2 regions of the Staphylococcus sp. AS1337 genome follow, and region 2 is predicted to be linked to the other one. Evidence: predicted binding sites of a transcription regulator. Region 2 holds the regulator's gene; the other holds the start of a gene.

Region 1 (3,438 bases), on a different contig from region 2:
GAGTGGGGCGACGAAATCATTGTAGAGTAATATGATTTCGCTGTTCCACTCTCTCGTTATATTAATTAAAGTAGTATGTTTATAAATACAAATAAATAATTATTTTTAAGGATATTGGTAAGACATTTTATTTGTTGAGTGATATTATAAAAACAAGTATAATGATTCATTAAATAAACTAGGAGGCGATGTCATGGGAGTACATCAATATTTTAAACGCTTATCTGATTTAGAAAAATTAATTAGATTGCCAGGTAAATTTAAGTATTTCGAGCATAACGTCGCTGCCCACTCATTCAAGGTGACTAAAATAGCTCAATATTTAGGTACAGTTGAAGAGTATCATGGGAATGAAGTGGATTGGAAAAGCTTATATGAAAAGGCATTAAACCATGATTTCGCGGAAATATTCACAGGAGATATTAAAACGCCTGTAAAGTATGCTAGCGGAGAATTAAAGAAATTATTCTCACAAGTAGAAGAGGAAATGGTAGATCATTTTATAAATGAAGAGATTCCAGAACCATATCAAGATATCTATAGAGAAAGACTACAAGAAGGTAAGGACGATTCGTTAGAAGGTCAATTACTTTCAGTAGCTGATAAAATAGATTTATTATATGAAACATTTGGAGAAATTCAAAAACGTAACCCAGAACAACTATTCTTTGAAATATATGAAATGTCGTTAGAGACAATAATGCAATTTGATCACCTTAGCTCAGTTCAAGATTTTATAGAAAATATTATTCCTGAAATGTTGACGGAAAAGTTCATTCCAAAATCTGAATTACGAGAAACAACCATGGCTATTTTAAATAATAGGAACGGGTGAATTGAATGATTTGGTATGCGCTTGCGGCCTTTTTTCCTTGTATATTTGTTGTGTTATTTAGTGTATTAACGAGAAATAAATGGGTAGGAACAATCCTGACATTAGTTATTATTGGTGCCTCTGTACAAAAAGGATTCTTCCATAGTGAATGGATTATTTTTATAGATGTAGTGTCTATGTTGGCAGGATATCTCATTATTGATCAATTAGAATTGCACAAAAAAGAAGACGATTGAAAAGTAAGTATTGAGCAACCTAATTGCTATAATTTAATAAGCGCTTTATAATTATATGACTTGAGATAATTAAGAACATGGTTATAATGCAAATTTATGCAAACATGGTAGAGTGACTATGTTTGTTTTTTATTTATATAGAACAAGATTAATTAAAACGAACAAATGTTTGCTTTTGTGTTTGTTAATCTGTTAAAATATGTAACGAGTATAAGCACCTTCGGAAAAATATTACGCCAAAAAACAATGTATATAGCCTAATAAAAAGATTTAAAATAGGTTCTAAGCGTTAGAAATGATATAGGAAGTAGGGGTTATAATATGGAACATTATCCGTTTAAACTGCATTCTGATTTTGAGCCTCAAGGCGATCAACCAGAAGCCATTAAAAAAATTGTGAATGGTGTCAATGAAGGAAAAAGACATCAAACGTTACTTGGGGCTACAGGAACAGGTAAAACTTTTACAATGAGTAACGTTATTAAACAAGTGGGTAAACCTACGTTGATTATCGCACATAATAAAACACTAGCAGGACAGTTATATAGCGAATTTAAAGAGTTTTTCCCTGAAAACAGAGTGGAATATTTTGTCAGCTATTATGATTATTATCAACCAGAAGCTTATGTGCCATCGACTGATACTTTTATAGAAAAAGATGCTTCTATTAATGATGAAATAGATCAATTACGACATTCAGCAACTAGCGCATTATTTGAAAGAGATGATGTTATTATCATAGCTAGTGTCAGCTGTATATATGGCTTGGGTAATCCAGAAGAATATCGTGATTTAGTCGTAAGTGTTCGTGTTGGCATGCAAATGGACAGAAGTGAATTACTGAAAAAATTGGTTGACGTGCAATATACAAGAAATGATATTGATTTTAGACGTGGTACGTTTCGCGTTAGAGGTGATGTAGTAGAAATCTTTCCAGCCTCAAGAGAAGAAATGTGCATAAGAGTAGAATTCTTTGGTGATGAAATAGATCGTATTCGTGAAGTTAACTACTTGACAGGCGAAGTATTAAGAGAACGAGATCATTTTGCGATATTCCCAGCCTCACACTTCGTAACGCGTGAAGAAAAAATGAAATTAGCAATCCAAAGAATTGAAAATGAATTAGAAGCACGTTTGACTGAATTACGTTCAGAAAACAAATTGCTAGAAGCACAACGTTTAGAACAACGTACGAACTATGACTTAGAGATGATGCGAGAAATGGGCTTTTGTTCAGGTATAGAAAACTATTCCGTTCATCTAACTTTACGACCAACAGGTTCAACACCTTATACGCTTCTAGATTATTTTGGTGATGATTGGTTAGTAATGATTGATGAATCACATGTTACATTACCGCAAATTAGAGGGATGTATAATGGTGATCGTGCTCGTAAACAAGTACTAGTAGACCATGGTTTCCGTTTGCCAAGCGCTTTAGATAATAGACCGCTAAAATTTGAAGAATTTGAAGAAAAGACTAAACAATTAGTTTATGTATCTGCTACACCAGGTCCATTCGAATTAGAACATACAGATGAGATGGTACAGCAAATTATCCGACCGACAGGTTTATTGGATCCTAAGATTGAAGTTCGACCAACTGAAAATCAAATTGATGATTTAATTGGAGAAATTCAAGACCGTATTGATCGAAATGAACGAGTACTAGTAACTACTTTAACTAAAAAAATGAGTGAAGATTTAACTACTTATTTGAAAGAAGCGGGAGTAAAAGTAAATTATTTACACTCAGAAATTAAAACACTAGAACGAATTGAAATTATTCGCGACTTGAGAATGGGCACATATGATGTCATAGTCGGAATTAATTTATTAAGAGAGGGTATTGATATACCAGAAGTGTCTCTCGTAGTGATATTAGATGCAGATAAAGAAGGGTTCTTGCGTTCACAAAGATCACTTGTTCAAACGATTGGACGTGCTGCACGTAATAGTCGTGGTGAAGTTATTATGTATGGGGATAAGATTACTGATTCTATGCGTTATGCGTTGGACGAAACGGAAAGACGTCGTACAATTCAAGAAGCATATAATGAAAAACATAACATTACTCCTATGACTATTAATAAGAAAATACATGATGTGATTAGTGCTACTGTTGATAACGATGAAACTAATGATCAACAACAAACGGAAGTTCCTAAGAAAATGACGAAAAAAGAGCGCGAAAAGACAATTGCAAATATAGAAAAAGAAATGAAGAAAGCGGCGAAAGATTTAGATTTCGAAAAAGCTACAGAGCTTAGGGATATGTTATTTGAATTAAAAGCAGAAGGGTGACACAAATGAAGCAACCATCCATTGTAGTAAAAGGGGCACGTGCCCATAATTTAAAAGATGTTG
Region 2 (3,438 bases):
AGAAGGTAAGAAAATGTTTGTTGAGCACAAAGGGTCATTATCTAATACATTGATTGAAATGCAACAAGACTTGCAAAGTTCAATTTCATATGCGGGTGGCACTGACCTTAAATCATTAAGAAAAGTGGATTATGTAATTGTAAGAAACTCAATTTTTAATGGTGATAGAGACTAATATATTAGTAGGTGTAAAAAATTAGAAAATTATTCTTATATGTACTTACTTTCTTAGTAGTTATTCTTGTCCTACCAATCAAAGAAACAGAACCAATGATTACAGTACAACAGCAATTAAAGGATAAAGTTGCTGATTGGTCTTCATCAAAAACAACTAATGAAGATGCGTTGAAAGTACCTAGTAAACAAGAATTTGCAGTTAACAATATTCAAATGAATATGACTAAAGATGCTGTAGAAGAAAAGCTAGGGAGTTCCCAACGTGTCTCATCAAATGAATATGGTACAAATTGGCACACGTATTATTCGGATAGTTATAGAGGATTTGTGATGGTTAGTTATATAGATAATAAAGTAAATGCGCTATATAGTAACCAAAACGTTATATCATCTAAATCAAAAATTAAATATGGCACACCTAAAGATAAGGTAAGGGACCGTTTAGGTAAACCTATTACTGATAAGCAAAAAGGACATGTGAAATTTGATGTTCAAGATGATGAATTTGATAATTTTCATAAAGACAAAATATACACAACAGCTTTTTATGATAAACATGAGAGCAATAACTTAACAGCGCTATTACAAGTTAGTGAAAAAATGGAAAACCGATTACAACAACAATATGGCGCACCATCTGAGGGATTAGCACAAAGCTTTGAATTGCAAAACTTTGATTTAGTTAATTCAGAACGTGTACAGCATGAGTTAGAGCCACTTAAATATTCTACTAGTATTTCTGAGACGGCTAGAAAACACAGTAAAGATATGGCTGAACATAATTATTTTGATCATAATAATTTATCAGGCGATACTCCATTTGATCGTATGGAAGCTGACGGACACGATTTTAATGCAGCAGGTGAAAATTTGGCATATGGTCAAACAAATAGTATTTATGCTCACCAAGACTTAATGAATTCATTAGGACACAGAAAGAATATTCTTAAGAAAGAATTTAATACGCTTGGTGTAGGTGTTGACTTTAATAAAAATCGTCAGCCTTATTGGACAGAAAATTATACTGGATAATGTTTAAGGTTTGTTGTGTGAGGGTATCTGTTATCATGTGAGGATGAAAAGTTATGACAACAAACAAAAAAGACAAAACAGAAGATATACTTGAAAAAGTAAAAGACGTTTTAGAGAAAAAAGATGAAAAAAGATGAAAAAAGAGAGGGTGCGCGATGAGCGCACCCTCTCTTTTTGAGAGTGTTAGCATTGGTCAAAATATCAATTACATTTCTCTAAATAATCCAACCACTTTTCCTAATACAGTTACATTATCAAGATAAATTGGTCCCATTGTACTATTTTCTGGTTGCAAACGATAACGAGTTTTTTCTTTATAGAAACGCTTAACAGTCGCTTCATTCTCTTCTGTCATCGCAACGATGATATCTCCGTTCTCTGCAATAGTTTGACTTCTTACGATAACTTTATCTCCATCAAGAATGCCAGCTTCAACCATACTGTCACCAACAACATTTAAGATGAATATATCGCTATTATGTGTTGAAGTGAAATGTTCTGGTAATGGGAAGTATTCTTCAACATTTTCAACCGCAGAAATAGGTACACCCGCAGTTACTTTCCCTATAACAGGAACGTGGATTGTTTCTTCCATATTAATTGATTCACCCAATTGTTCTGACACAATTTCAATGGCACGAGGCTTAGTTGGATCTCTTCTAATGTAACCTTTTTCCTCTAATCTAGATAGATGGCCATGAACTGTTGAACTAGAGGCTAATCCAACAGCTTCTCCAATTTCTCTAACACTTGGCGGATACCCTTTGGATTGGACGGTTTGCTTGATATATTCAAAAATTTCATTTTGTCGTTTAGTTAACTCTCTCATAATAGGCACTCCCTAATTTAATTTAACTTAATTATAGCATGATTATAGCATTTTTACAAACGTTTGTTCGTCTGGTTGTTGACATAGAACAGATGTTCTGATAAAGTAACTATACAAACAAATGTTCTAGGAGTGGTTATAAATGATGAAGAACTATAAATCGCAAATAAAGTCTTATATTATAGTTTTAACGGTGACAATGATACTTTGCGCCTTATTTATATTAAGTGCACACAATAGTGCGAATTCAGAACAGACGTACGAAATGACTGACCATCAAATGACAAGACAATCAGTAAATGGCGAACAGAGTAATAATGAAACTAAACTACAAAGCGAACAAACTTCACAGCAAGTGATGGCAGCTGTTCACTAATAGTTTTTAGCGGCGTGAACTTTAGTGAATGTAAATGTTAATATAATGGTGTTTTTGTGAGCGAAACAATTTAGTTTCGTTCATTTTTTTGTTATATTTTTCTATATCAACAATATCGGAGGTTTATTATGGCTGATAAAGACGGTGTAGATTTACAACGTATAAATGAATTAGCGAAAAAGAAAAAAGAAAAAGGCTTGACTGAAAAAGAAGCTAAAGAACAATCTAAATTGAGAAAAGCTTACTTAGATTCATTTAGAGAAAAATTTAAGCAACAAATTGAAAGTACAAGAGTCATAGATCCTGAAGGAAACGATGTAACGCCTGATAAAGTGAAAAATATATTAGATTCTAAAAATAAAGAAGATAAAAACTAAATCAATTTTTTGTTAAATAGATACCAAATAAGGTATAATAATATAGAAACTTGCTAAAAGAAAGGAAGTCATTTAGATGAATAAAGAAAAAGATCAATTAGCGGTAGATACGATTAGAGCGCTAAGTATCGATGCAGTTGAAAAAGCAAATTCAGGACACCCTGGATTACCAATGGGCGCTGCTCCTATGGCATACACATTATGGACACGTCACTTGAATTTTAATCCCCAATCAAAAGATTTCTTTGACAGAGATCGTTTTGTATTATCAGCTGGACATGGTTCTGCACTATTATATAGCTTATTACATGTTTCAGGTAGTTTAGAATTAGAAGAATTAAAAGAATTTAGACAATGGGGTTCTAAAACACCAGGACATCCTGAGTTCAAACACACTGATGGTGTAGAAGTTACAACTGGTCCACTTGGACAAGGTTTTGCTATGTCTGTTGGTATGGCTATGGCTGAAAAGCATTTAGCAGGTAAATTTAATAAAGAAGATGCTAAAGTTGTGGACCATTACACATATGTTCTTGCTTCAGATGGTGACTTAATGGAAGGTATTTCTCACGAAGCAGCTTCATTAGCAGGGCATAACCAATTAGACAAATTGATTGTTTTATATGATTCAAATGATATCTCATTAG

Evidence for each region. The regulator LexA, encoded in region 2, represses DNA repair genes until DNA is damaged. The targets are predictions, from matches to a motif close to CGAACATATGTTCG.
Region 1: a site for LexA is predicted at 1,230-1,243, ahead of uvrB (excinuclease ABC subunit UvrB). Genes of this name have one in related genera too.

The regions. Positions count from the first base shown of each region.
Region 1 covers NZ_JBOIHZ010000004.1:60,481-63,918, reverse strand. Annotated here, with positions in the region: gene ACSUE0_RS07655 (YfbR-like 5'-deoxynucleotidase) at 194-835, shown strand; gene ACSUE0_RS07650 (CsbA family protein) at 841-1,071, shown strand; gene uvrB (excinuclease ABC subunit UvrB) at 1,393-3,375, shown strand; gene uvrA (excinuclease ABC subunit UvrA) at 3,381-3,438, shown strand, end outside.
Region 2 covers NZ_JBOIHZ010000002.1:476,515-479,952, reverse strand. Annotated here, with positions in the region: gene guaC (GMP reductase) at 1-175, shown strand, start outside; gene ACSUE0_RS05015 (CAP-associated domain-containing protein) at 271-1,209, shown strand; gene lexA (transcriptional repressor LexA) at 1,415-2,038, opposite strand; gene sosA (DNA damage-induced cell division inhibitor SosA) at 2,181-2,414, shown strand; gene ACSUE0_RS05000 (DUF896 domain-containing protein) at 2,543-2,791, shown strand; gene tkt (transketolase) at 2,868-3,438, shown strand, end outside.